2 linked regions of the Streptomonospora nanhaiensis genome follow. The protein of the gene in region 1 interacts with the protein of each later gene in a pairwise test. Links are inferred from orthologs where the notes say so. Each region holds a gene or a part of one and is shown on either strand. Other genes may lie near its edges.

Region 1 (11,515 bases):
CGTCGAGGGCATCGCCGAGGAGAAGGGCGGCATCATCAAGCCCGGCTCCATCGCCGTGCTCGCCCAGCAGCAGCTGCCCGCCGCCGAGGCGCTGATGCGCCGCGTCGCCGAGGTCGGCGCGCGGGTGGCCCGCGAGGGCCTGGAGTTCGGCGTGGTCCACCGCGACCTGGCCGTGGGCGGCCAGCAGCTCTCGCTCAAGGGCCTGCGCGGCGGCTACGACGACCTCTTCCTGCCCATGTTCGGCGCCCACCAGGCGGGCAACGCCGCCGTGGCGGTCGCCGCCGTCGAGGCGTTCGCCGCCCCCGGCGAGAACGACGACCGGCTCGACCCGGAACTCGTGGCCACGGCCCTGGCCGGGGTGGAGTCGCCGGGCCGGATGGAGATCCTGCGCACCACGCCCACCGTGCTCGTGGACGCCGCGCACAACCCCGCCGGCATGCGCGCGGCCGTCGAGACCCTCCAGGAGGAGTTCGGGTTCGTCCGGCTGATCGGGGTCGTGGCGATCATGGGCGACAAGGACGTCGAGGGCATCCTGGAGCCGCTGGAGCCGGTGCTCACCGAGGTCGTGGTCACCCGCAACTCCTCGCCGCGCAGCCTCGCGCCGGCCGAGCTGGCCGCCGTGGCCGAGCCGGTGTTCGGTCCCGAGCGCGTGCACCGGGCCGACCGCCTGGACGACGCCATCGACCAGGCGATCGCCCTGGCCGAGGCCGACGGGGAGCCCACCGGAACGGGCGTCATCATCACCGGCTCGGTCGTCACCGCCGGCGACGCCGTCCATCTCATCAAGGGGGAGTGACCGTGCGCAGGCTGTGCGCCGTGGTCCTGGCCATCGAGGTCGTCGTGATCGGCCTCGCCGTACCGGTGGCCGTGCAGATCGTGCAGATCCCCCCGGCCGTGGCCGGGGCGGTGTGGGGCGGCCTGGCCGCCGCCGCGCTCGTGCTGGCCGCGCTCCAGCGGTTCCGCTGGGCCTACTACGCCGGCTGGGCGCTGCAGGCGGCGTTCGTGGCCACCGGGTTCCTGGTTCCGGGGCTGGCGCTGATGGGCGTGGTGTTCTTCGGGCTGTGGGTGTGGGCGGTGGTGCTGGGCCGGCGCACCGACGCCATGCAGGCCCAGCGGGAGCGGGCGGCCGCCGAGGGCGGGGCCTGAGCCGGCGGTTCCACCCGGGGCGATGGCAGGCGATACAGTTACCTCGGCCAGGGGCGGCCTGCGCCGCGCGTCGGGCGCCGCCCGGTGCCGACCCCGGTCGTCAACCAGCCCCGACTCCCGAGGAGCACAGCACCGTGGAGCGCACCCTTGTCCTGATCAAGCCTGACGGCGTGCGGCGCAACATCATCGGGGAGGTCATCTCCCGCATCGAGCGGCGCGGCCTGAAGATCGTCGCGATGGACCTGCGCACGCTCGACGCCGACACCGCCAAGACCCACTACGAGGAGCACGCCCAGCGGCCGTTCTTCGACTCGCTGGTGGAGTTCATCACCGGCGGCCCGCTGGTGGCGATGGTGGTCGAGGGCGAGCGCGCCGTCGAGGCGTTCCGCGCGCTGGCCGGCGCCACCGACCCGGTCTCGGCGTCGCCGGGCACCATCCGCGGCGACTTCGCGCTGGAGGTCCAGCAGAACATCGTGCACGGCTCGGACTCCACCTACTCCGCCGAGCGCGAGATCAAGCTGTTCTTCCCGGACCTCGCCGCCTGAGGCCCCGGGCCCCACCGCCGCGCCGGGCTGTGCCCGGCGCTTTTTTTGGTCATCCCACGCCGGATCGATCCGGTGTGTTTGCGTAGCCAGGCGGCCACTCAGCGTTACGATACGGGTACTGGATCCACATCCGTGCTGGAACGAGTCCGTATTGACCGCCCCGCGAGGGCCTCACCCGTTTGGGGCCGCTGAGGATGCTTTATGACCAATAACCTCGCCTTCCTGGGCCGCGACATGGCGGTCGACCTCGGCACCGCCAACACCCTGGTCTACGTGCGCGGTCGCGGCATCGTGCTGAACGAGCCCTCGGTGGTCGCGCTCAACTCCTCCACCGGAAAGATCGTCGCGGTCGGCCTCGACGCCAAGCAGATGATCGGCCGCACGCCCAGCAACATCACGGCCGTGCGCCCCCTCAAGGACGGCGTCATCGCCGACTTCGAGATCACCGAGCGCATGCTGCGCTACTTCATCCAGAAGATCCACCGGCGCCGCCACTTCGCCAAGCCCCGCATCATCGTCGCCGTGCCCAGCGGCATCACCTCGGTGGAGCACCGCGCCGTCAAGGAGGCCGGCTACCAGGCCGGCGCGCGGCGGGTCTACATCATCGAGGAGCCCATGGCCGCGGCCATCGGCGCCGGCCTGCCCGTGCACGAGCCCACCGGCAACATGGTGGTCGACATCGGCGGCGGCACCACCGAGGTCGCGGTGATCTCCATGGGCGGCATCGTGACCTCCCAGTCCATCCGGGTGGGCGGCGACGAACTCGACCAGGCGGTCATGACCTTCGTCAAGAAGGAGTACTCCCTGATGATCGGGGAGCGCACCGCCGAGGAGCTGAAGGTCGCCATCGGGTCGGCCTACCCCACCGGCGGCGAGGAGCTGCACGCCGAGGTGCGCGGGCGCGACCTCATCAGCGGCCTGCCCAAGACCGTGGTCATGTCGGCGGCCGACGTCCGCCAGGCCATCGAGGAGCCTGTCACCGCCATCATCGACGCGGTGCGCACCACCCTGGACAAGTGCCCGCCCGAGCTGTCGGGCGACATCATGGACCGCGGCATCGCCGTCACCGGCGGCGGCGCCCTGCTGCACGGGCTCGACGACCGCCTGCGCCACGAGACCGGCATGCCCATCCACGTCGCCGAGAACGCCCTGGACTCCGTCGCCGTGGGCTCGGGCACCTGCGTCGAGAACTACGAACGGCTCAGCCAGGTCCTCGTCCCGGATCGGCGGCGCTGACATGCGGCGCGACAGTTCCCGGTCGCGGCTGGTCGTCGGGCTGCTCGTCGCCGCCGCCCTCGCGCTGATCGTGCTCGACTCCCGCGAGGGCGCCGATCCCGTCACCGCCGCCGCCCGCGGCGCCGGCGAACTCGCCTTCGGCCCGGTGTCGGCCGGGGTGAGCGCCGCGACCGCCCCGGTGCACGACGCCTACGCCGCGCTGGCCGCCGCGCCCGCCGCCCGCGACCGCATCGCCGAACTGGAGGAGCGCAACCGCGAGCTGCGCACCGAGCTGGCGGCGCGCGACCGCGACGCCCGCCGCGCCGAGAAGCTCGACGACCTCCTCCAGCTCTCGGGCATGGGCGGCTACGAGATCGTTCCCGCCCAGGCCGTCACCCGGGTGACCGCGCGCGGGTTCTCCGACGCCGTCACCCTCGACGTCGGCCGCGAGGACGGCGTCCGCGAGGACATGACCGTCATCAACGGCGACGGCCTGGTCGGCCGCGTCACCCACGCCGGCCGGCACACCTCCACCGTGCTGCCGGCCGTCGACCGCGCCTCGGCGGTGGGCGCCCGGCTGGAGGGCTCCCAGGAGATCGGCGTGGCCGAGGGCACCGGCGCCGTCGGCGGCGCCAAGCCGATGAGCTTCGAGCTGATGAGCGCCGACGCCCGGATGAAGCCCGGCCAGCGCATCGTCACCCTGGGCTCGCACGACAACGCGCCGTTCGTCCCCGGGGTGCCGGTGGGCACCATCACCTCCGTCAACGAAACCCCGGGCTCGCTGACCCGCACCGGTCACGCCCGGCCCGCCGTTGACTTCGGTTCTCTCGACGTCGTGGGGGTCATTGTGGCCGGACCGCAGGACGACCCCCGCGACTCCCTCCTTCCGGGCCCGCCCCGCGAGGCACCGGAACCCGAAAAGGCCGGCGACGAGGCCGACTCCCAGGATTCGGAGTCGGCCTCCGACACCGGCGGATCCGGCGACCCCCAGGAGGGCCGACGATGAAGACCGCCGCCGCCGTGCTGCTGGTGGCCGCCGCCGTCCTGGTCCAGGCCGCCGTCCTCAACCGCCTCCCGCTGCCGTGGGGCCTGGTGCCCGACCTCGTGCTGCTGGTGGTCGTGGGCGTCGCCCTGTGGTCCCCGCCCACGGCCGCCGCCGCCACCGGGTTCGCCGCCGGGCTGGCCGCCGACATCCTGCCGCCCGCCGACCACGAGATCGGCCGCCAGGCGCTGCTGCTGTGCCTGGCCGCTTTCCTGGTGGCCTCCATCCGCGACACCGGGGTGCGCGCCGGCGCCGGCCCCTACATCGCCGCGGCCCTGGCCGCCCTGGGCGTCTCCCTGGGCTACGCGCTGCTCGGCCTGGTCCTGGGCGACCCCCGGGTCGGCTGGGCCACCGGCGCCGCCGCCGTGCTGGGCGGCACCGCCGCCACCGTCCTGGTCAGCCCGCTGGTGCTCGTCCCGCTGGGTGCGGCCATGCGGCGGCTCACCGGCGAGGGCCACTCCGACCTGCCCGCGCCCTGGGAGACCGCGAGGGGGCTGGGACGATGAGCCCGCTGCGCAAGCGCTACCGGCTGGCCAGCCGGCGCGCCCGGCGCGAGGCCGGCGTGCCCGGGGTGCGCGGCGCGCACAAGCGGCGCGGCGTGCTGCTGGCCCAGGTGCTGGTGCTGGTGCTGTTCGCCACGCTGACCGCGCGCATGTGGTACATGCAGGTGCCCCAGGCCGGCCACTACCACGAGCTGGCGCTGGCCAGCCACACCCAGAAGCTCATCGTGCCGGCGGTGCGCGGCAAGATCCTCGACTCCCAGGGCCGCCCGCTGGTGCGCAACCGCACCGAGCTGACCGTCACCGCCGATTTCCACACCCTGCTCAACCAGCCCGACGACGGCGCGGCCGTGCTGCGCCGGGTGGCCGAGGTCCTCGACGTCCCTTTCGCCCGGCTGCGCGACCGCGTGCGGCTGTGCGGCCCCGACACCGGCCGCCCGTGCTGGCCGGGATCGCCCTACCAGCCCATCCCGCTGGCCGAGGACATCGACCCCCGCGTCGCGCTGCAGATCATGGAGCGCAAGACCGAGTTCCCCGGCATCTCCGCCCAGCAGATGGCGGTGCGCGACTACCCCAACGGCGACATGGCCGCCCAGATGCTCGGCTACCTCCAGCCCATCACCCAGGAGGAGTTCGAGGCCCGCGAGGAGCTGCGCGCCCAGTTCTCCGGTGTCGACCAGGTCGGCCGCGACGGCCTGGAGTACGTCTACGACGACCGGCTGCGCGGCACCGCCGGAACCCGCACCCTGGCGGTCACCAGCCAGGGCGGGGTCAACGGCGTCGTCGAGGAGACCCCGCCCAAGCCCGGCATGCACCTGGTCACCAGCATCGACCAGAAGGTGCAGCGCATCACCGAGGACGCGCTCAAGGCGGGCGTGGAGCGCGCCCGCTCCGAGGGCCGGCCCACCGACTCCGGGGCCGCCGTGGTGCTGGACGTGCGCACCGGCAACGTCATCGCCATGGCCAGCCTGCCCACCTACGACCCCTCGGTCTGGCAGGGCGGGATCGACCAGGCCACCTACGACCAGCTGCTCAGCGAGGACGCCGGCGAGCCGCTGATCTCCCGCGCCCTGCAGGGGCAGTTCCCGCCCGGCTCCACGTTCAAGGTGTCCTCGCTGTCGGCCGCCGTGCGCAACGGCGCCGACCTCGACGGCACCTACAGCTGCCCGGGGTCGGTCCACCTGGGCAACCGCTCCTGGCAGAACTTCGAGGGCGGCGGCCACGGCAGCGTCAGCCTGCACAAGGCCATCGTCGTCTCGTGCAACACCGTCTTCTACCAGTTCGGCTACGACACCTGGCTGCAGGACGGCGGCACCTCGCCCAAGGACGACCCCAAGGAGATCATGGCCGACACCGCCCGCGGGTTCGGCTTCGGGCAGCCCACCGGCATCGACCTGCCCCACGAGTCCAGCGGGCGCATCCCCGACCGCCAGTGGAAGCAGCAGTACTGGGAGGACACCCGCGAGCAGTCCTGCCGCCGCGCCGAGAAGGGCTACCCCGAGGTCGCCGAGGAGGACCCCGGCCACGCCGCCTACCTCAAGCGCGCCGCCCACGAGCACTGCCTGGACGGCAACCGCTGGCGGGCCGGCGACGCCATCAACTTCGCCATCGGCCAGGGCGACGTCCTGGTGACCCCGCTGCAGCTGGCCCGCGCCTACGCCGCCATCGCCAACGGCGGCACGCTGTACGAGCCCCGCGTGGCGCGCGGGTTCCTCTCGGCCGACGGCACCCGGGTCGAGGAGCTGGAGCCGGTCAAGGCGGGCACCCTGCCCATCGACGACCGCACCCTGGAGTACCTCCAGCGGGCGCTGACCCAGGTGCCCAAGGAGGGCACCGCGCGGGGGGCCTTCGACGGCTTCCCCCAGGACAAGGTCTCCATCGCGGGCAAGACCGGTACCGCCACCATGACCGGCAGCGAGGACTCCGCCTGGTTCGCCTCCTACGCCCCGGCCGACGACCCGCAGTTCGCGGTCGTGGCGATGCTGCCCGAGGCCGGCACCGGCGGTGTGGCCGCGGCCCCGGTGGTCCGCGAGATCTACGAGGGCATCTACGGGATCTCCGGTGCCGAGCCCGGCGCGGGCGGCGACGCCAAGCCCAAGGTCGGCGAGCCCGCCATGCCCGGCGCCGCCCCGCCCGAGGAGCTGCCCCGGGTGCGCTCCGACGGCACCGTCGCGCCGCCGCCCGACACCGGCGACTGACGCGCGGCCCGGCCGCACCCGCCATTGCCCGCCGCGAGTCCGGCAGGAGTGCCATGACCACCTACTCCACTACCAGCCCGCAGCCCGGCGGCCGCGGCCTGCGCGGCCGCGCCGGGCGGCTGTTCGCCTCGACCCTGCCGCACCGCATGGACTGGCCGCTGATCAGCGCCGTGGCCGCGCTGTCGCTGCTGGGCGTGCTGCTGGTGGCCTCGGCCACCTACGACCCCGCCGACCCCGGCACCGCCCTGGGCCACGCCGAGCGGCAGATCCTGCACCTGGGGGTGGGCGCGGCGGCGTTCGTGGTGGCCGCCGCCGTGGACTACCGGGTCTCCCGCGCCTACGCGCCGTTCCTCTACGCCGCCGCGGTGCTGGGGCTGGTGCTGGTGCTCACCCCGCTGGGCGAGACCATCAACGGCTCGCGGTCCTGGCTGGTCATCGGCGGGCTGCAGATGCAGCCGGGCGAGATCGCCAAGATCGGGCTGATCCTGGCGGTGGCGATGCTGCTGGGCGAGCCGCGCGACGGCGAGTTCGCGCCCACCAGCCGCGACGTGCTGGTCAGCCTGGTGGTGCTGGCGGTGCCGCTGGGGCTCATCCTCGCCCAGCCCGACCTGGGCACCGGACTGGTGCTCATGGCCACCTACCTGGGCATGCTGGCGCTGTCGGGGGCGCCGGTGCTGTGGGTGGCGGGCCTGGTGGGCGCCGGGCTGGCGTCGGCCTTCGGCGTGGTGTGGTTCGGGCTGCTGGAGGAGTACCAGCTCCAGCGCTTCACCACGTTCATCGACCCCGGGGCCGATCCGCGCGGCGCCGGCTACAACGCCAACCAGTCGATGATCGCGGTCGGCTCGGGCGGCCTCAACGGCACCGGCCTGTTCCAAGGCGAGCACACCCGCGGCCGGTTCGTGCCCGAGCAGCACACCGACTTCATCTTCACCGTGGCAGGCGAGGAGCTGGGGTTCTTCGGCGGGGTGCTGATCATCGGGCTGCTGGCGTTCGTGCTGTGGCGCGTCCTGCGCATCGCCGCCCTGTGCGAGCAGCCCTACGCCCGCATGGTGTGCCTGGGCGCGGCGGCCTGGCTGTGCTTCCAGAGCTTCATCAACATCGGCATGACCCTGGGGATCAGCCCCATCACCGGTGTGCCGCTGCCGTTCGTCTCCTACGGCGGCACCGCCACCATCGCGCACCTGGCCATCCTGGGGCTGGTGCTCAACATCTACGCCCGCGACCGGCGCGTGGACTAGCGGGGCCGGGCGCGCACGGGCCGGTGCGGGGGGCGCGGTGGCTAAGCTGGGGAGACCGACCGACCATACGGCACCAGCCGACCTAGAGGTGGACCATGCCCGTCGAAAGCGTGTTTTCCCAACTGGAGGCGCTGCTTCCGCAGGTGCAGAAACCCGTGCAGTACGTCGGGGGCGAGCTGAACTCCGTCGTGCGCGACTGGGACGCGGCCGAGGTCCGCTGGGCGCTGATGTACCCCGACGCCTACGAGGTGGGCGTCCCCAACCAGGGCGTGCAGATCCTCTACGAGATCCTCAACGAGCGCGAGGGCGTGCTGGCCGAGCGCACCTACGCGGTGTGGGCGGACCTGGAGCGGCTGATGCGCGAGCACGGCGTGCCGCAGTTCACCGTCGACGCCCACCGGCCGGTGGGCGCCTTCGACGTCCTGGGCATCAGCTTCGCCAGCGAGATGGGCTACACCAACATGCTCACCGCGCTGGACCTGGCCCGCATCCCGCTGCACGCCGCCGACCGCACCGGCGACCACCCGATCGTGCTGGCCGGCGGGCACTCGGCGTTCAACCCCGAACCGGTGGCCGACTTCCTCGACGCCGTGGTGCTGGGCGACGGCGAGGAGATCGCGCTGGCCATCACCGAGGTCATCCGCGAGTGGAAGCGCGAGGGCCGCCCCGGAGGCCGCGACGGCCTGCTGCTGCGCCTGGCCGCCGGCGGCGGGGTCTACGTGCCGCGCTTCTACGACGTCAGCTACCTGCCCGACGGCCGGATCGAGGGCTACCGGCCCAACCGCCCGGGCGTGCCGTGGACGGTGGCCAAGCACACCGTCATGGACCTCGACAACTGGCCCTACCCCAAGAACCCCATCGTGCCGCTGGCGGAGTCGGTGCACGAGCGCTACAGCGTCGAGATCTTCCGCGGCTGCACCCGCGGCTGCCGGTTCTGCCAGGCCGGCATGATCACCCGGCCCGTGCGCGAGCGCTCCAAGGACACCGTGGAGCGCATGGTGGAGCAGGGCGTGCGCTCCTCGGGCTTCCAGGAGGTCGGGCTGCTGTCGCTGTCCAGCGCCGACCACAGCGAGATCGCCGAGATCGCCAAGGGCCTGGCCGACCGCTACGAGGGCACCAACACCGGCCTGTCACTGCCCTCCACCCGGGTGGACGCCTTCAACATCGACCTGGCCAACGAGCTCACCCGCAACGGGCGGCGCTCGGGCCTGACCTTCGCGCCCGAGGGCGGCAGCGAGCGCATGCGCCGCGTCATCAACAAGATGGTCACCGAAGAGGACCTCATCCGCACGGTGACCGCCGCCTACGCCGCCGGATGGCGCCAGGTCAAGCTGTACTTCATGTGCGGCCTGCCCACCGAGGAGGACGCCGACGTCCTGGCGATCGCCGACCTCGCCAAGGCGGTCATCCGCACCGGCCGCGAGGTCACCGGCCGCTCCGACATCCGCTGCACGGTCTCCATCGGCGGGTTCGTGCCCAAGCCGCAGACACCCTTCCAGTGGGCCGGGCAGACCCCGGCCGAGGTGGTCGACTCCCGCCTGGCCAAGCTGCGGGCCGAACTCCGCTCCGACCGCCGCTACGGCAAGTCGATCGGCCTGCGCTACCACGAGGGCAGCCCTTCCATCGTCGAGGGCCTGCTCTCGCGCGGCGACCGCCGGGTGGGCCGGGTCATCGAGGAGGTGTGGCGCGACGGCGGCCGGTTCGACGGCTGGAGCGAGCACTTCTCCTACGAGCGCTGGGTGGCCTGCGCCGAACGGGCGCTGGTCGGCGAGCCGGTGGACCTGGACTGGTACACCGTGCGCGAGCGCGACCGCGACGAGGTCCTGCCCTGGGACCACCTCGACGCCGGGCTCGACCGCGACTGGCTGTGGCAGGACTGGCAGGACGCGCTGCACGGCGAGGAGTCGGTGGAGGTCGACGACTGCCGGTGGAGCCCCTGCTACGACTGCGGGGTCTGCCCCAGCATGGGCACCGAGATCCAGATCGGTCCCAGCGACCCCAGCCGGGTGCTGCCGCTCAGCGTGGTCTGAGGCGCGGGCGCCCCGCAACGCGATCGGGGCGCCGCGGCCAGGTGGCCGCGGCGCCCCGATGAGCCGCGAACGGCTTTCGAAGACCAGGTATGGCCCGGCGCCCCGCTCGCGCCGGGCCATACGCAAAGTAAGACGGGTAGGGGGTGCCGATGGTTTGCACGCCCGGCGGGATTGCTCAAAGATTTTTTGATCATGTGTCTTCACGCAGGTCAGCAGGGTGTGTGGCCTGATGCGGCCACGCGCGGGGCCGGGGGATCCGCCCCGAAGATCGCTTTTCAACCGGGGTGCCACCGGGAACAGCACATACGTGGGCGATCCGAAGCGGCGCGGCGCGGCATCCGGTCATCCGGTGTGCGGGCCGTTTCGGGCGGCCGCCGGGCCTACCCCGGCGCCGGTGGCGCGCGCTCCCCGGCGCGCACCGTACGCTGAAGTAAGACGTGAATCTCCCAGGTGGGTGGGTCGGGGAGGAATTCGGCCCGTCCCACCGGGAGTTACCGAGGAAAGGAGCAGCACTGCCCCCCGCACATGAGGGCACCACCGAGCCCTCCACCGGACGCACTGGCGCGCGGCTGCGAGTCCGCTACGCCAAGCGCGGCAGGATGCGGTTCGCGAGCCATCGCGACATCGCCCGCGCGCTGGAGCGGGCCCTGCGCCGCGCCGAGGTCCCCGTCGCGTTCTCCGCGGGGTTCACGCCGCACCCGAAGATCTCCTACGTCAACGCCGCCCCCACCGGGGTGGCCAGTGAGGCGGAGTACTTCGAGATCACGCTGGCCGAACCCGCCGAACCCGACGCGGTCCGCGTCCGCCTCGACTCCGCGCTGCCCGACGGGCTCGACGTGGTCGAGGTCGTGGAGGCGATGCCGGGCGGTCTGGCCGACCGCCTTGAGGCATCGGAGTGGACGGTGGAACTGCCCGGCGTCGCCCCCGACGACGCCGCGGAGGCGGTGGCCGCCTTCATGGCGGCCGATACGGTTGAGGTGGAGCGGCTCACCAAAAAGGGCCGCCGCCGCTTCGACGCCCGTGCGGCGGTCCGCTACCTGCGGGTGGACGGGCGCGCCACAGGGGTCCGACACGAGACATATGCCATACTTCGGATGGTCGTTCGGCACACGACACCTGCCGTTCGACCGGACGACGTGGTGAACGGCCTTCGCCAGGTGGCCGACCTCGCGCCGCTGTCATCGCCTGTGATGACCCGGCTGGCGCAGGGGCCGCTCGACGACACGTCCGACACGATCGCCGATCCGCTCGCAGCAGCGGATGCCCAGGCCGATCCGGTCGGACGCGCGCAGCCCGCACCACCGCCGTCCTCGCCCGCGCGGAGTGCGTCCGATGCGTGAACTCACTCGGGGGACGCGGGCGACCCAAGACGACTTTGCCCCGGTGGCCCACGGGCTGCCGGCGCCGACATAGCGACAACAGTCCGCGCGCGCAGCGGCCGAGGCGGCGAACGCCGACGCCGCGCCCGAGGACTTGACGGGAGACCGCCCGGATGCTCGAAAACGAGCCCAACAGCGGTGCCGAAGGCACCGCGGGTACAATTGAAACCACAGTGGCTGAAGCGGCACCGGCCGCCCGCACCGCGACCTTCGCCCCACCCC
Region 2 (15,292 bases), 4.3 Mb from region 1 along the record:
GCCCACGCTGCCGAAGCGGTAGGCGGTGGGCCGGTTGACGGTGACCGCGCCGCAGTTCTCGGTCATGCCGTAGATGTCGCGCAGCAGGACACCCAGCCCGGAGAAGAAGCGCAGGGTCTCCTCGGGCATCGGCGCGGCGGCTGTGGTGAAGGCCGTGCAGCGGTCCAGCCCGACCAGCGCGCGGACGGGCCGCAGCACCCCCTCGTCGACCTCGGCGAAGCGCCGCTCCAGCTCCCGGCCGCGGGTGCGGCCGTACTGTCCGGCCTCCAGGTAGGCCCGCGCGACCTCGGCGGCCTCCTCGACGGCGGCGCGCCGCTCGGCGGGGGCCGCCGCCAGCGCGGCGGTGAGCCCCGCCTGCAGCTTCTCCCACACGCGCGGCACCCCGAACAGCCCGTGCGGGCGCACCAGCGGCAGGTAGGCGCCCAGCTGCCGGGGGTCGGGGCAGAAGTGCAGGTGCCCGGCGATGCGGATGGGCAGGTAGGCGCTGAGCACCCGCTCGGCGATGTGGGCCATGGGCAGGTAGGACACCGAGCAGCCGCCGAAGGGCAGGTCGTTGGCGCGCAGCGTGATGGTGACCTGGTACAGCACCTGGCGGTGGGACTCCGGTACGCCCTTGGGCGCGCCGGTGGTGCCGGAGGTGTAGAGCAGGGTGGCGCTGTCCTGGGGGCGCACCGCGGCCGCGCGCCCGCGCACGGGGCCGGGGTCGGCGGCGTGCGCGCCGCGCCCGGCCCGCACGAACTCCGCCCAGCTCACGAAGCGGGGGCCGGCGCCGCCGCCGGAGCTCGGCACCGCGCCGGCGTCGAGCAGCACCACGGTGCGCAGGCCGGGCAGCCGCTCCAGGGCCGCCGCCCAGCGCTCCAGTTCGGCGGCGCCCTCCAGCACGGCGACCGCCGCGCCGCAGTCGCCGGCGACGAACTCCACCTGCTCGGGCGCCAGCGTGGGGTAGACGGTGAACGGCACCCCTCCGGCGTGCACCGCGCCCAGGTCGGCGACGAGGTGCTCGGGGCGGTTGCCGAGCATGAGCGCCACCACCTCGCCCGGGGCCAGCCCGTGGACGACGAACGCGGCGGCCGCCTCCAGCACGGCGAGGCGGTACTCGGCCCAGGTCAGCGTGGCCCACTCCCCGTCGGCGGTGCCGGAGGGGCGCCAGGACAGCGCGGGCATGTCGCCGTGCCGCTCGGCGGTGTCGCGGAGCCAGTCCACGAGGGTCAGTCCGCTGATCTCGTCCTCGACGTCCCGCCGGACGCGCAGGGTCTCGCTGGGGTCCATCGCCGCTCCCGTGTGTTCCACATCACGCCGCCTGGCGCAATCGGACCACGGCCCGCCCACGCCCGCAAGCACCGCGCGGGGCACGGTTTCGACGCGGCGCGGGGCGGTGGGACGGCGGCTCCGCCAGCGGGGGCCGCCGTACTAGACGTAGAGGTCGTGGCGCGGGGCGCCGGGACGGGCCGCGGTCTCGGCCCACGCCCGCGCCAGCCGCTCCACCCCGTCGGCCAGGACCTCGGGCGGGAGGGTGTAGGACAGCCGCACGTAGTGCTCCAGCGTGCCGTCGGCGCCGAACAGCGGCCCGGGCGCGAGGTGCACGCCGTGGCGGGCGCCGGCCTCGCGCAGCGCGGTGGCCGCCGGGCGCGGCAGGCCCGCCCACAGCACCAGGCCGCCGGAGGGGCGGGAGCAGCGCCACTCGGGGATGCGCTCGCGCAGCACCGCCACCAGGGCGTCGCGGTTGCGGGCGAGCTGCCGGCTGCGTTCGGCGCGCACCCGCAGCATGTCGGCGAACAGGTGGGTGACGGTGAGCTGGTCCATCAGCGAGCTGGAGAGGTCCACGCGCTGGCGGGCCGCCGCCAGCCGCTCCACCATCGGCGGGGTGGTGCGCACCCAGCCGATGCGCAGCCCGCCCCAGAACGTCTTGGCCACCGACCCCACGGTGTAGACCCGGCCGTCGGTGTCGTGCGCGGCGGTGGGGGCGGGCTGGTCGCCGGAGTCGATGGCGAGTTCGGCGACGCTTTCGTCCACGATGAGCGCGGCGTCGGCGCGGCGGGCCTCGGCGACCACGGCCGCGCGCTCCTCGTCGTCCATGAGGGCGCCGGTGGGGTTCTGGAAGTCGGGGATCAGGTAGGCCAGGCGGGGGCGGAACCGGCGGAACGCGTCGAGGACGTGGTCCATGTCCCAGCCCGAGGGCGTGACCCCGGCGGCGCGCACCTGGAGGCCGTGGCGGCGGGCGGCGTCCAGGGCGTGGGGGTAGCTGGGCGACTCCGCGAGCAGGGTGTCGCCGGGGTCGGCGAGCAGTCCCAGCAGCAGCGCCACGGCGTGCTGGGCGCCGTTGGTCACGCAGATCTGCTCGGGTGCCGTGGGCAGGCCGCGCTCGACGTAGCGCCGGGCGATGGCGTGGCGCAGTTCGGGCAGGCCGCGCGGGTTGTAGCCGATCCCGCCGACGTGGGCGGCGAGCTGGTCCACTGCCAGGCGGGCGGCCTGCTGGAGGCCGTCGATGGCCGCGGGCGCGGCGATGCCCAAATCCACGTGCTCGGTGTGGGGCAGCAGCTGGCCGCCGCCCGGTCCGGAGTCGGGCAGCACGGTCCAGCTCCCGGCGCCCTGGCGGCTGTCGAGGTAGCCGTTCTCGCGCAGCCAGGCGTAGGCGGCGGTGACGGTGTTGCGGCTGACTCCCAGCGCCGCCGCGAGGTCGCGCTCGGCGGGCAGGCGGGTGTAGGTGGGCACCCGGCCGTCGAGCACGAGGCCGCTGATGGCGCGCGCCACTCCCAGGTAGTAGGGCCGCTCGCGCGCGGCGGCCCCGATGAGGCGGGCCAGTAGATGGCCATTGATCCGTCGTTCACCGACCACGAAAGGTGCCACTTTCCCGAATTGGCGCTGTTCTCCGCCCAAGAAGCGGTCCAACATTACCCGAGTGGCTCACAAGTTCTCACGCACTACCCGTGCTCCCGGTGCGGAGCCCTCCGCACCCGGACCCCTGTCCCGCCTGGCCGGCCGCGTCCTGCTCACCCCGGCGCTGCCGCGCCCCCGCCTGCGCCGCCTGGCGCACCTCATGGTGGGGCTGCACCTCTACGGCCTGGGCTGCGCCCTGCTGATGGCCGCCCGGCTGGGCTCGATGCCCTGGGACGTGCTCCACCAGGGGCTGGCCCGCATCACCGGGCTGTCGGTGGGCACCTGGATGATCCTGGTCGGCGGCATGGTGATGCTGCTGTGGATCCCGCTGCGCCAGCGCCCCGGCGTGGGCACGCTGTCCAACGTGCTGCTGGTGGGCGTGTGGACCGACCTGTGGCTGCGGTGGCTGCCCGAGCCCGAGGCGCTGCCCCTGCGCTGCCTCATGCTGGCGCTGGGCATCCTGGCGATCGCCGGCGCCACCGCACTCTACATCGGCGCCCGGCTGGGGCCGGGCCCGCGCGACGGCCTCATGGTCGGCCTGGCCGAGCGCACGCCCTTCTCCCTGCGCCTGGCGCGCACCGCCATCGAGGTCGCCGTGGTGGCCGTCGGCGTGCTGATGGGCGGCACCCTGGGCGTGGGCACGCTGCTGTTCGCCCTGGTGATCGGTCCGCTCACCCAGGCGCTGATGCCGCTGGGCGCGGTGCCCGACCCCGCGCCGCCGCGGACCGGCTCCCCCTCCGCCCCCGCCGCCTGACGCGCGGCCGGGTGGCCCGGCCGGGCCGCCGGGTGGCCCTTCGGCGGCCCCGCCCCGCGGCGACCGGAACCGGTCACCGCGGGGCCGTCCGCGTCCGGTCCCGCCGCCCGCCGATTACGGCGCAATAACGGATTCTCAGACACAAACCAGGGGCCCGCACCGGCAATCAGCCCCTCCACTCCCCCATGCGGGCATTACCGAGCGCGTCCGCCATTCTCCGACCCGTCCCCGACCGTACGCCCACTATCACCTGACGCACATTTGCTTCGGCTTCCACCTGCGAAGGCCCGGTAGCCGGTAACGTGACCGCAGCGGTACACAAAGGCGTTTCCGGGCCATCACCCCTTCGCGGAACCGGTCGTGGGGGCGCAGAGCCCCACTCCGGTCGCATACCGCGTCGCAGCCGCGTGTCCCCAGGGTGGCCGGGAGTTGGATACGGTACGTCCGCGTAGACGTGATCTTGATTGACGAGGTTTCAAGGGGGTGAGTCGCGTGTCCGGCCTGATCGAGGATTACGCGCTGATCGGCGACATGCAGACCGCTGCTCTCGTTGGGCGCGACGGCTCCATCGACTGGCTCTGCCTTCCCCACTTCGACTCCCCCGCGTGCTTTGCCGCGCTGCTGGGCGACGAACAGAACGGCAACTGGTGGATGCGCCCGGCCAACGGCGAGCCGCGGGCCACCCGGCGGCGCTACCGCCAGGAGACCCTGATCCTTGAGACGGAATGGGACACCCCTGAGGGCACCGTCCGGGTCATCGACTTCATGCCGCCGCGCGGCGGCGCACCCCACATCGTGCGCATCGTCGAGGGCGTGGCCGGGACCGTGCGCATGCAGACCGCGCTGCGGCTGCGGTTCGACTACGGCAACGTGGTGCCCTGGATCCACCGCAGCGGCACCGAACTGGTGGCCATCGCCGGCCCCGACGCCGTGTGGATGAGCTCGCCGGTGCCGCTGGAGGGCCACAACTTCGTCCACGACGCCACCTTCACGGTGAGCGCCGGCCAGCGCGTCCCCTTCGTCATGACCTGGCACCCCTCCCAGGTCGAGGAGTCCGACCACCTCGACGCCGAGAAAGCGCTGTCTCGCACCGAGCGCTTCTGGCGCCAGTGGGTCGACCAGTGCACCTACGAGGGCCAGTACCGCGACGCCGTGGTCCGCTCCCTGATCACCCTCAAGGCGCTGACCTACCGCCCCAGCGGCGGCATCGTGGCCGCCCCCACCACCTCGCTGCCCGAGGAGATCGGCGGCGTGCGCAACTGGGACTACCGCTACTGCTGGCTGCGCGACGCCACCATCACGCTGGAGGCGCTGATCCGCAGCGGCTACACCGACGAGGCGCAGGCCTGGCGCGAGTGGCTGGTGCGCGCGGTGGCGGGCGAGCCCCAGCACATGCAGATCATGTACGGCGTGCGCGGCGAGCGGCGCCTGGCCGAGTGGGAGGCCGACTGGCTGCCCGGCTACGAGAACTCCCGCCCGGTGCGCATCGGCAACGCCGCGGTCGGCCAGTACCAGCTCGACGTCTACGGCGAGGTCATGGACGTCCTGCACCTGGCGCGGCGCAGCGGCCTGCACGGCGGCGAGCACGTGTGGGGCCTGCAGCGCTCCCTGGTCAACTACCTGGAGTGGTGTTGGGACGAGCCCGACGAGGGCCTGTGGGAGGTCCGCGGCCCGCGCCAGCACTTCGTCCACTCCAAGGTGATGGCCTGGGTGGCGGCCGACCGCGCGGTGCGGATGATCGAGGACTTCGGCAAGGAGGGCCCGATCGAGCGGTGGCGCGCGCTGCGCGACACCATCCACGCCGAGGTCTGCGAGTACGGCTTCGACTCCAAGCGCAACACGTTTACCCAGTACTACGGCAGCAAGGAGCTGGACGCCGCCCTGCTGCTGATCCCCGAGGTCGGGTTCCTGCCCTACGACGACCCCCGCGTCATCGGCACCATCGAAGCGACTCGCGAGGACCTGATGGTCGACGGCTTCGTGATGCGCTACCGCACCGACCGCGAGGGCACCGCCGACCACCTGCCCGGCGACGAGGGCGCCTTCCTGGCGTGCAGCTTCTGGATGGCCAACGCCCTGCTGTCCATCGGGCGCGAGAAGGAGGCCGGCGAGCTGTTCGAGCGGCTGCTGGCGCTGCGCAACGACGTCGGGCTGCTCGCCGAGGAGTGGGACGTCAAGAACAACCGCCAGGTCGGCAACTTCCCCCAGGCGTTCAGCCACGTGCCGCTGGTCACCACCGCCCTGAACCTGTCCCACCACAACGGGCACCGGCGCGGCCCCGACCCCGCCGAGGGCGCCGCGGGCACCGAGGACTGACCCCGGCCGCACAACCCGCCCCGGCGCGGGTACCTCTGCTCCATGGCGGATTTCATGGGGAGTCTGGAGGGCCAGGGCTGGCCGCAACTGGCGGCCCTGGCCGTCGCGCTGGTGCTGTGCTCGCTGATCGGCCTGGAACGCGAACTGCGGCAGAAGACGGCGGGGCTGCGCACCCACACCCTCGTGGGAGTGGGCGCCGCGCTGTTCATGGTCGTGAGCAAGTACGGCTTCTCCGACGTCCTGGGCGACGACGTCATGCTCGACCCCTCGCGGGTGGCCGCGCAGATCGCCTCGGGCATCGGCTTCATCGGCGCCGGGGTGATCTTCGTGCGCCAGGACATCGTCCGCGGGCTCACGACCGCGGCCACCATCTGGGTGGCGGCGGCCGTGGGCACCGCGGCGGGCGGCGGCCTGTGGCTGGTGGCCACGGCGGTGACCGCGGCGCACTTCCTGGTGGCGCTGGGCTACCCGCCGCTGCTGCGGCTGGTCACCCGCGCCCGCCCGGCCACCGCGCCGGTGCGGGTCTCCTACCTCGACGGCATGGGGGCGCTGCGCACCATCCTCACCGAGATCACCGGGCGCGGGTTCGACGTCCGCGAGGTGTACACCGAGCGGGCCCACCCCCGGGGCGCCGTGATCGACCTGGTCGTCCAGGTGCGCGGCAACGGCAAGGTGGACCAGTTGGCGGCGGCGCTGTCGGAGAGCGAGGGGGTGCTGTCGGTGCGCACGGGCGAGCCGGGCGAGGAGGAGTGAGGGCGGGGCGGGGCCCGCGCGCCGGGCGCGCCGCGCGGCCGGCCGCTAAGCCCGGCCCACCCGGCCTTTCGGGCGGTCTGAGGCGTCACAGGCGACCGCTAGGGTGCTGCCATGTCAGGCAAACCCTTGAACGAGATCATGGACAGCGGCTGGGCCGAGGCGCTGTCACCGGTGGCCGACCGGATCAGCCAGATGGGCGACTTCCTCCGCGACGAGGTCGCCGCCGGGCGCACCTACCTCCCCGCCGGCGAGAACGTGCTGCGCGCCTTCCAGCAGCCGTTCTCCGACGTGCGGGTGCTGATCGTGGGCCAGGACCCCTACCCCACGCCCGGCCACGCAGTGGGCCTCAGCTTCTCGGTGGCCCCCGACTGCAAGCCGCCCGGCAGCCTGCGCAACATCTTCCAGGAGTACAGCGACGACCTCGGGCTGCCGATGCCCTCCAGCGGCGACCTCACCCCCTGGACCAAGCGCGGGGTGCTGCTGCTCAACCGCGTGCTCACCGTGGCGCCGGGCCGGCCCGCCTCCCACCGCGGCAAGGGCTGGGAGGAGGTCACCGACCAGGCCATCCGCGCGCTGGCCGCCCGCGACGTCCCGATGGTCGGCATCCTGTGGGGCCGCGACGCCCGCAGCCTGCGCCCGCTGATGCCCGCCGTCCCGTGCGTGGAGTCCACCCACCCCAGCCCGATGTCGGCCAAGAACGGCTTCTTCGGGTCGCGGCCGTTCAGCCGCGCCAACGCGATGCTGGAGCAGCAGGGCGCCGAGCCGGTCGACTGGCGACTGCCCTAACCGGGCCCCGCGCGCCCGGACGCACGCGGCGCCGGGGGCGTGGGTCGGGTTTGAGCGGCGGGGCGGCGCCGTACTTGAATGGGCGCGGCCCCGCCCGCCGCACCGCCCCCCGATGTGAAAGGCCCCGCCGATGGCACGCCGCCTCCGCTACGCCGACGCGCTCCGCCTCCTGGGCCGCGACGACTCCGCCGTGCTCGACGTCGGCGAGAAGCTGGCCGACGGCGGCCTGGCCGCGCTGGGCGTGCCCGACCTGTTCGGGCTGCGGGCCGAGATGGTGCGCATCGGCCGCCGGGCCCTCACCGGGCTGCGGGAGAAGATCACCGGGGTGAGCCGCATGGACCGCACCGAGCGCGTGGCGGCCGCGCTGGAGGTCCTGGTGGTGGTGTCGGCCTTCGAGGGCCTCGGCCGGGCGCTGGAGGACGCCGGGGCCCCGCTGTCGGCCGACGGCCTCCGGCTGACGACCGCCGAGCAGTGGGAGCTGGCCGACGAACTCGCCCACCCCGACACCCGCGACGGCATCTCGGCGTGGCTGGACCCCGAGAGCCGGGCGGTGGAGTGGATGACGCTGGCGGGCAACCTGTATCCCGCGCTGACCGGGAGCGGGCAGGGGCGGTCGGAGCCGCGCCCCGACGAGGAGGCGTGGGAGCGCTTCGAGTCGGCGTGCACCCGCCACGCCGAGCGCCACTTCACCGAGCTGTTCCGCCAGTTGGCCGCCGACGTCCCCGAGTTCGGGGTGTGGGCGGCCATGGCCGAGCACGCGGCCACCCGCGACCGGGTCGCCGAGGTCCAGACCGGGCTGGGCGGCCTGCGCGACACGCTCGCCGCGATGGAGCCGCGCGCGGCGGCCGACCGCCGCCGCGCCGAACTCGCCGCCGTGTACCGGGCGGCGCTGGACCGGCCGCTGCTGCGCACGGCCGACCTGCCCGACGGCCTGCGGCTGCCCACCCTGGAGTCGTCCTACCTGGCTCCGGCGGGGCGGCTGCAGGTGGTCACCACGGGGTCGGCGCCGTCCTCGGAGTCGGCGTGGGCCCGCGTTCCGCTGCGGGAGGACCTGCAGACGGTCCTGGCCGGGCTGCTCACCCAGCCGGGGGCGGTGCTGCGGCCGATCGTCATCCTGGGCCACCCGGGCGCGGGCAAGTCCGTGCTCACCGAGATGCTGGCCGCCCGGCTGTCGGCGGCCGACTTCCTGCCGCTGCGGGTCGAACTGCGGGCGGTACGGCCCAACGCCCCCATCCACGCCCAGATCGAGGAGGGCCTGGCGGCGACCCTGCACACCTCGGTGGAGTGGCGCGACCTCGCCGACGCGGCCGAGGGCGCGCTCCCGGTGGTGATCCTCGACGGGTTCGACGAACTGCTCCAGGCCACCGGGGTCAACCGGTCGGACTACCTGGAGCAGGTGCAGGAGTTCCAGGACCGCCAGCGCACCATCGGGAATCCGGTGGCGGTCATCGTCACCAGCAGGACGGTGGTGGCCGACCGGGCACGCTTCCCCGCCCTCACCCCGGTCCTGCGGCTGGAGCCGTTCGACGACCGGCGCGTGGCCCGCATGGTGGGGATCTGGAACGGCGCCAACGGCGCGGCCCTGCGGGCGCGCGGGCTGGTGCCCCTCTCCCCCGAGGCGGTCCTGCGGTTCCGGGAGCTCGCCGAGCAGCCGCTGCTGCTGCTCATGCTGCTGGTCTACGATTCGGCCGACAACGCGCTGGCGCGGTCGGAGGCGGGGCTGTCGCGCAGCGCCCTCTACGAGCAGCTGCTGACCATGTTCGCCGAGCGCGAGGTCCGCAAGCACCACGCGTACCTGGCTCCGGCCGAACTGGAGCGCGCGGTCGAGGACGAACTGCACCGCCTGGAGGTCGTGGCGCTGGCCATGTTCGCGCGGCTGCGCCAGTACGTGACAGCGGCCGAACTGGACCAGGACCTCGCGGTGCTGATGCCCGACGCCGGGGTGCGCCCGGCCGACCCCGGGCTGCACGGCGCCCTCAGCGACGCCCACCAGGTGCTGGGGCGGTTCTTCTTCGTGCACGAGTCCCAGGCCCGGACCGACGCGCACAACGCGAGCGTGTACGAGTTCCTGCACGCCACGTTCGGCGAGTACCTGGTGGCGCGGGCGGTCACCGCCGAGCTCGCCGAGCTGCTGGAGGCCCGCCGGTTCGCCGCGCGCCGCCACCGGGGCGCGCCGCCGCTGGACGACGGCCTGTTCTACGCGCTCACCTCGTTCGCGCTGCTGGCGGGCACCCGGCCGATGGTGGAGTTCACCCAGGAGATGCTCGACCGGCGGATCGCGGGCGACGACGCGGAGCGGGCGGCCTACCGGGAGCTGCTGGTGGAGCTGTTCCGCGAGGCGCCCTACCCGGCGGCCGGCCGCTCCTACACCGCCTACCAGCCGCGCCGGATGCCGGTCACCGAGCGCCAGGCGTCCTACACCGCCAACCTCGCCCTGCTCGTCACGCGGGTGTGCCCGGAGGGGATCGAGCTGAGCGAACTGCTGGGCACCGACCGGGGCTGGCTCTACGAGTGGGGCGGGCTCGCCTCGCAGTGGCGCCGGCTGCCGAACTCTCAGTGGCACGGCCAGGTCGACGCGATCCGGCTGCGCCATCTGGACTTCGACGGCCCCGCGCCGCGCAGTGTGCTGACGCGGGAGGACCACGGACCCGTGAACGTCGGCGAATGCGTCGGCTTCGAACTGGTCTCGGAATCCCGCGAGCCGATCTCGGTCCGCAATCCCTACGGCGTCGTCCTGCCCTACCAGTCGCTGACGTCGACCCTGCTGCGGTCCAGCGCGATGCGCGTCCAAGGGTCGGTGGGCCGCATGGTGATCGTGCTGCTGCCTTACCTGGCACACGTCGGCGACGAACTGGCGACCTGGCTGGCGGGTCCGCATGGCGGGCAACCGTGGTCGGAGGCGCACGACATCCTGGAGTTGCGCCTGGGCCCGCCCCGGCCCGCCACTGAGAACGAGGCGCGCCGGCGGCTGCGGTGCTATCGGCGGCTGCTGACCGGCGCGCGGCTTGACGGCTCCCATGTGCTGGTGCTGCGGCAGGCCGTGGAGGACCTCTCGCAGCTCAGCGACGGGGAGTCGGAGCAGGGCGGTTCCTACGGGGACACCCTGCGGCGAACCGTGCGCTTTGCCCTCTCCCAGTTCGAAGGGCTCTCCCCCGAGGTCGCCGCCGCGCCCGGAGCGCTGGAGCGGGTGCTCCACCGGCTCACCCGCGAGGACCCGAAGACGGAAGCGGGCCTGGGGTCGCCGCAGGAGGTACTGGACCGGCTGCGCGCCTCCGGCTCCTCTGACCCCGCCCAGGGGTGGGCCGGACGCGTCCGCCTCCGCGCCGAGGGCTCCGACCAGGTCGGTCCCTCCCCCGCCGACGCGGGCCCCGCCACCGGGGCCGGCGGGGCCGTGATGTCGTCGGCGGGGCCGGCACCGGCTCAGCAGGGCCCCCGGCCCGAGACCCATCCCTTCGACCCGCCCTACGGCCACAGCGGCTCCGGGGCGGGCGTACCCGGCTGAGGCGCCGACGCGGCCGCGCCGCCCGCCGAGGCGGCTAGCGCGCGGCTCCCAGCGCGTAGGCGGCCAGCGCGGGCACGACCTCGCCGATGGGGTCGCGCAGCACCGCCGTGGCGCGGTCGTCGTAGGGGGTCTCCTCGGCGTTGACGACGACCAGCGGGATCCCGCCGTCCAGGGCGATGTCGCACAGGCCCGCCACCGGGTGCACCGCAAGCGAGGTGCCGATGGCGACGAACACGTCGCAGGTGGCGGCGGCGTCCACGGCGCGCTCCAGCACGTCGGTCTTGAGGCGCTGGCCGAAGGAGATGGTGTCGGCCTTCTGGATGCCCCCGCAGATGACGCAGCGGGGGTCGGACTCCTCCTCCAGCCGGGCCAGCACCTCGGGCGTGGGGGTGAGGGCGCCGCAGCCCATGCACACCACCCAGTGGATGGTGCCGTGGACCTCGATGACGTAGTGGTCGTCGGTGCCGGCGGCCTGGTGGAGGCCGTCGATGTTCTGGGTGATCAGGGCGCGCAGCCGCCCGGCGCGGTCGAGGTCGGCCAGGGCCCGGTGCGCGGCGTTGGGGCGCGCGGTCCAGGCGGGGTGGTCGCGGCGCATGCGCCACACCCGGCGGCGGACGTCGGCGTCGGACATGTAGACGTCGAAGTCGAACAGGGCGGCGGAGCCGGGGTCGCGGGTCCACACGCCCTGGGGGCCGCGGAAGTCGGGGATTCCGGAGTCGGTGGAGATCCCCGCGCCGGTCAGCACGGTCAGCCGGTCGGCTCCGGCCAGGAGCGGCGCGATGTCGGCGGGACGGGCGGCTGCGGTCATTGCGGTCGGTCCTCGGGTCGGGAACGGTCGGGCGCGGCGTGGGCTCGGCCGCGGCGGACTGAGGATGCCGATCATTGTGGCAGCGCGGCCGGGCGGTGCGGAAACGGCGGGGCGGGAGCGGGCGAGCCCGGGTGCTCGGGGTGCGCGGGTGAGCCGGCTCACGGGCGGATCACACATCGACCACGTATCCAGCACTTCTCGTCGCCCACCGCACCGGACATACCTGTGCAAGTGGTGCTTCACGGTAATCTCACGTGCCAGTGGGGAGCGAGAAGGACTCGCCGGCACACGGCCGAGGGACGTTCGGCGACGCGCCGACACCCGGGGAAGACGAGGGCGCTCAGGGGCGATGGGGTTCGCTGCGACGCAACGGCGGCCGAGGCCGCGCCCGGCCGCACCGGGGCCGGAAACACCCGGAACCCGGCGAAGAGTGCAAAGATCTCCTCAGCCATGAAACAGCCGCCCTACATTCTCGTCGTGAACGGGACGAAGGTCCACCGACCGGTGTTCGTCCTGGGCGCCCCGCACTCGGGTGTTGACCTGATCGCCCACGCGCTGGACCGCGCCCCCGGGTTCCACATCGGATCGGGCCACCCCTCGGTGCTGGACTCGGTCTACGCGCTGGCCCGGCGGCCCTCGATGGCCGAGGACCGCGCCTCGGGCACGGCGAGCCTGCTGCGGGCGGCGTTCGCGGAGTCGTGGCAGCTCACCCCCCTCACCTGCCCCATGTGCCCCGGCGGCCCCGTGCCGGCGCGCGAGGCCGCGGCCCCGTGCCGGCACGCCGCCGAGACCGCGCGCTACGGCGACGCCAGCCCCGACCTGCTCTACTGCGCCACCGCGCTCAGCGCGGCGTTCGACGACGCGGCGTTCGTGCAGATCATCCGGGACGGCCGCGACGTGGTGGCGGACATGCTCGCCGACGAGCGCGCGCTGGCGTGGTTCCGGCCCGCCCTGGCCAACCTCGAACACGAACTGCCCAACCCGTTCTTCGGTATCGAGACCGAGGAGGAGCGCGCGGAGTACCCGAGGCTGTCCAACGCCGCCAAGTGCGCGCTGCGCTGGCGCGGGGCGGTGCGGCTGTCGGCGCGGCTGCGCGGCGCGCTGGGCCCCGACCGGCTGATGACCCTGCGCTATGAGGACGTGTTCGGCGGCGAGGTGGAGGCGGCCGAGCAGCTGCGGGAGTTCACCGGGGCGCGGGTGTCGGCCCTGGAGCTGGTGCGCGAGGACTCGGGCGTGGGCACGTGGCGCAAGCGGCTGGGCGTGGAGGAGCGCGAGGCGGTGCGGACGGTAGCGGGCGCCGAGCTGTCGCGGCTGGGCTACGCCAAGGGGCACTAGTAGGCGGGACTCCCGCCGGCGCGCGGCCAGAACCCGCGGTCGGGCGGGTACCTGCCGTCGGGGCGCTGCCCGGGGACGTTCGCGCGGCGCTTGGCGCGGAGGACGGCCTGGGCGGGCTCGTGGCGCCCGACGGGGCCGATGCCGGCGACGGGCACGGGACCACCTCCAACAGGGCGGACGGTCCGGACGGGTGGTGCGGGCCGCCGTACCCGTCCGGCCGCACACTCCCGAAGGCGGGGACCCCGCACCGCCGGATCCAGCGCTGCCCGCGCGCCTGTGGACAAGTCTCGCCGCGGGCACGGGACCGCCGGCCGGGCGGCGTGCGCGCGGCAGCCGGCCCCGGTCAGGCCCGCGCGCGGTCGAGCCACGCGCGGACGGGCGTCCAGGCCGGGTGGGCGGGGTCGATGACGGCGAAGTGGTCGGCCTCGGGCGGCTCGACGTAGTCCACCGCGTCGCCGGCCGCCCGCGCGGCCTCGACGTAGGCGCGGCTCTGCGCGACGGGCACCCGGCGGTCGGCGGCACCGTGCACCACCAGCTGCGGCGTGCCCAGGGGCAGCCGGTGCAGCGGCGACGCGGACTCGGGGTCGGCCGGAGCGGGGCGCTCTTCGCCGGCCGGCCCTGTGGGCTCGCCACCGGGCCCGGCGGGCTCGGGCGGGTGCGCGGGCGCCAGGAACTCGGCGACCGCGCCCTCCCCCAGACCCCGGTCCGCGGCGGCGCGCAGGTCGGTCACGGGAGCCAGGGCGACCACGCCCGTCAGCGGCGATCCGGGCGCCGCCATCAGCGCCAGGTGGCCGCCCGCGGAGTGGCCCACGGCCACCACGGTGGCGGGGTCGCCCGGCTCGGCGCCCTCGGCCAGGCGGGCGCCCAGCAGAGCGAGCGCGGCTTGGACGTCCTCCAGGGTCTGCGGCCAGCCGCCGCCGTCGCCGCCGGTGCGCCGGTACTCCACGTTCCACACCAGCCACCCGCGGTCGGCGAGGTGGGCGGCGACGGGCTCCATCAGGCGGGTGTCGTGGGCGGCGCGCCACCAGCCGCCGTGCAGCAGCACGGCCACGGGGAACGGCGCGTCGTCGTCGGCCGCGGGCTGATGGATGTGCACCACCTGGCCGGCGTGCCCGCCGTAGTCGAAGACGTGCCTGCTGTGCCGGGCCGGGCCCGTGCTCGCATTGCCCATCAGATGCTCCCGTCCGCTCCGCCGCCGGGTGGTCCGCCCATCCTGGCGGGTGCCCTCGGCGACGGGGCGGTCACCCCCCGCCCTCGGTGCGGGCGGCGGGCGCGGCGCCCCGATCAGGTGTCGGCGGCCCACGCCTCGATGTCGGGGACCACCGCCACGCCCATCAGCTCCACCTTGGCCTGGGGCACGATGAGGGCGGAGACGCCGAGCAGCGCGATGGCGGGGTAGTGGCGTCCGAAATGGCGCCGGTAGATGGTGCCCAGCGCGTTGGTGTTGGCGCGGTAGGCCCCGATGTCGGTGGTGAACACCTGCATGCTGACCAGGTGCCGGGGCCGGCCGCCCACCGCGGCGAGGGCCTTGACCACGTTCTCCAAGGCCAGGTCGAACTGCTCGACCAGGCCGGCTTCGGGGATCACGCCGTCCAGGCGCTGCGCGGTCTGGCCGCCGAGGTAGACCGTGCGGCCCGGCGCGGCCACCACGGCATGGGCGAAGCCGACAGGCTGGGCCAAGGTCAGCGGGTTGACGATCCGGTGCGCGTCCGCACCCATCCGGCGCCCCTTTCCACTCCGGCCGGCCACTCCTGGCGAACGCAGAGTCGCTGTGCGCGCCGTGCGGCGGCGCGCGACCGCGGGCCGGTCGGTTGGCGCGGCCGGGCGGCCGCTGGGGCGGCCGTCCCGCACAGGACGGGTGGTCGGGCCGCCCGGCCGATGGCGGGTCCCGGCCCCGGTGAACCCGTCGGCGGCGCCGCCGCAGCCCGTCCGCCCTCCCCCGGCAGCCGGGCTGAGCTGCGCATACCGGGACACTAGCCGGTTTGTCGGCGCGAATCCGCCTCCCGCGCCGGGCCGCCCGGCAACGGGCGCAACGGGGCGTCGGCGGCCGCCGACGCGCTCGCCGCCCGCCCGGTTGACAGGGCCGCCCGGCCGGGGCGCGTGACACATCCCGCCTGGCCGCGCCGGATGCCGTTGCCTACGATGGGGGCATGGGAGAACT

What was found.
Region 2: the proteins of ndk (region 1) and HNR12_RS04480 interact in binary tests that used the Escherichia coli proteins (3 or more experiments, as listed by UniProt). The link is inferred for Streptomonospora nanhaiensis from one-to-one orthologs.

The regions. Positions count from the first base shown.
Region 1 is NZ_JACCFO010000001.1:5,348,841-5,360,355, forward strand. Bases 1-2,985 are described here. They hold ndk (nucleoside-diphosphate kinase), read left to right. Parts: upstream 1-1,280; coding sequence 1,281-1,691; downstream 1,692-2,985. Other genes in these bases: HNR12_RS23740 (bifunctional folylpolyglutamate synthase/dihydrofolate synthase), read left to right, coding at 1-796; HNR12_RS23745 (DUF4233 domain-containing protein), read left to right, coding at 799-1,146; HNR12_RS23755 (rod shape-determining protein), read left to right, coding at 1,893-2,927; mreC (rod shape-determining protein MreC), read left to right, coding at 2,929-2,985. In the rest of the region: more of mreC, read left to right, coding at 2,986-3,912; rod shape-determining protein MreD, read left to right, coding at 3,909-4,454; mrdA (penicillin-binding protein 2), read left to right, coding at 4,451-6,646; rod shape-determining protein RodA, read left to right, coding at 6,700-7,884; HNR12_RS23780 (TIGR03960 family B12-binding radical SAM protein), read left to right, coding at 7,980-9,914; HNR12_RS23785 (TIGR03936 family radical SAM-associated protein), read left to right, coding at 10,514-11,254; HNR12_RS23790 (Rne/Rng family ribonuclease), read left to right, coding at 11,407-11,515. UniProt on the Escherichia coli protein: Major role in the synthesis of nucleoside triphosphates other than ATP. The ATP gamma phosphate is transferred to the NDP beta phosphate via a ping-pong mechanism, using a phosphorylated active-site intermediate.
Region 2 is NZ_JACCFO010000001.1:1,032,082-1,047,373, forward strand. What follows is about bases 5,721-8,648. They hold HNR12_RS04480 (uracil-DNA glycosylase), read left to right. Parts: upstream 5,721-6,811; coding sequence 6,812-7,486; downstream 7,487-8,648. Other genes in these bases: HNR12_RS04470 (glycoside hydrolase family 15 protein), read left to right, coding at 5,721-5,947; HNR12_RS04475 (MgtC/SapB family protein), read left to right, coding at 5,990-6,700; HNR12_RS04485 (NACHT domain-containing protein), read left to right, coding at 7,617-8,648. In the rest of the region: HNR12_RS04455 (AMP-dependent synthetase/ligase), read right to left, coding at 1-1,269; MocR-like transcription factor YczR, read right to left, coding at 1,411-2,835; membrane protein YczE, read left to right, coding at 3,038-3,631; more of HNR12_RS04470, read left to right, coding at 4,124-5,720; more of HNR12_RS04485, read left to right, coding at 8,649-10,988; HNR12_RS04490 (SIR2 family NAD-dependent protein deacylase), read right to left, coding at 11,023-11,796; HNR12_RS04495 (sulfotransferase), read left to right, coding at 12,247-13,131; HNR12_RS04500 (hypothetical protein), read right to left, coding at 13,128-13,286; HNR12_RS04505 (alpha/beta hydrolase family protein), read right to left, coding at 13,475-14,302; HNR12_RS04510 (RidA family protein), read right to left, coding at 14,416-14,850; HNR12_RS04515 (hypothetical protein), read left to right, coding at 15,282-15,292. UniProt on the Escherichia coli protein: Excises uracil residues from the DNA which can arise as a result of misincorporation of dUMP residues by DNA polymerase or due to deamination of cytosine.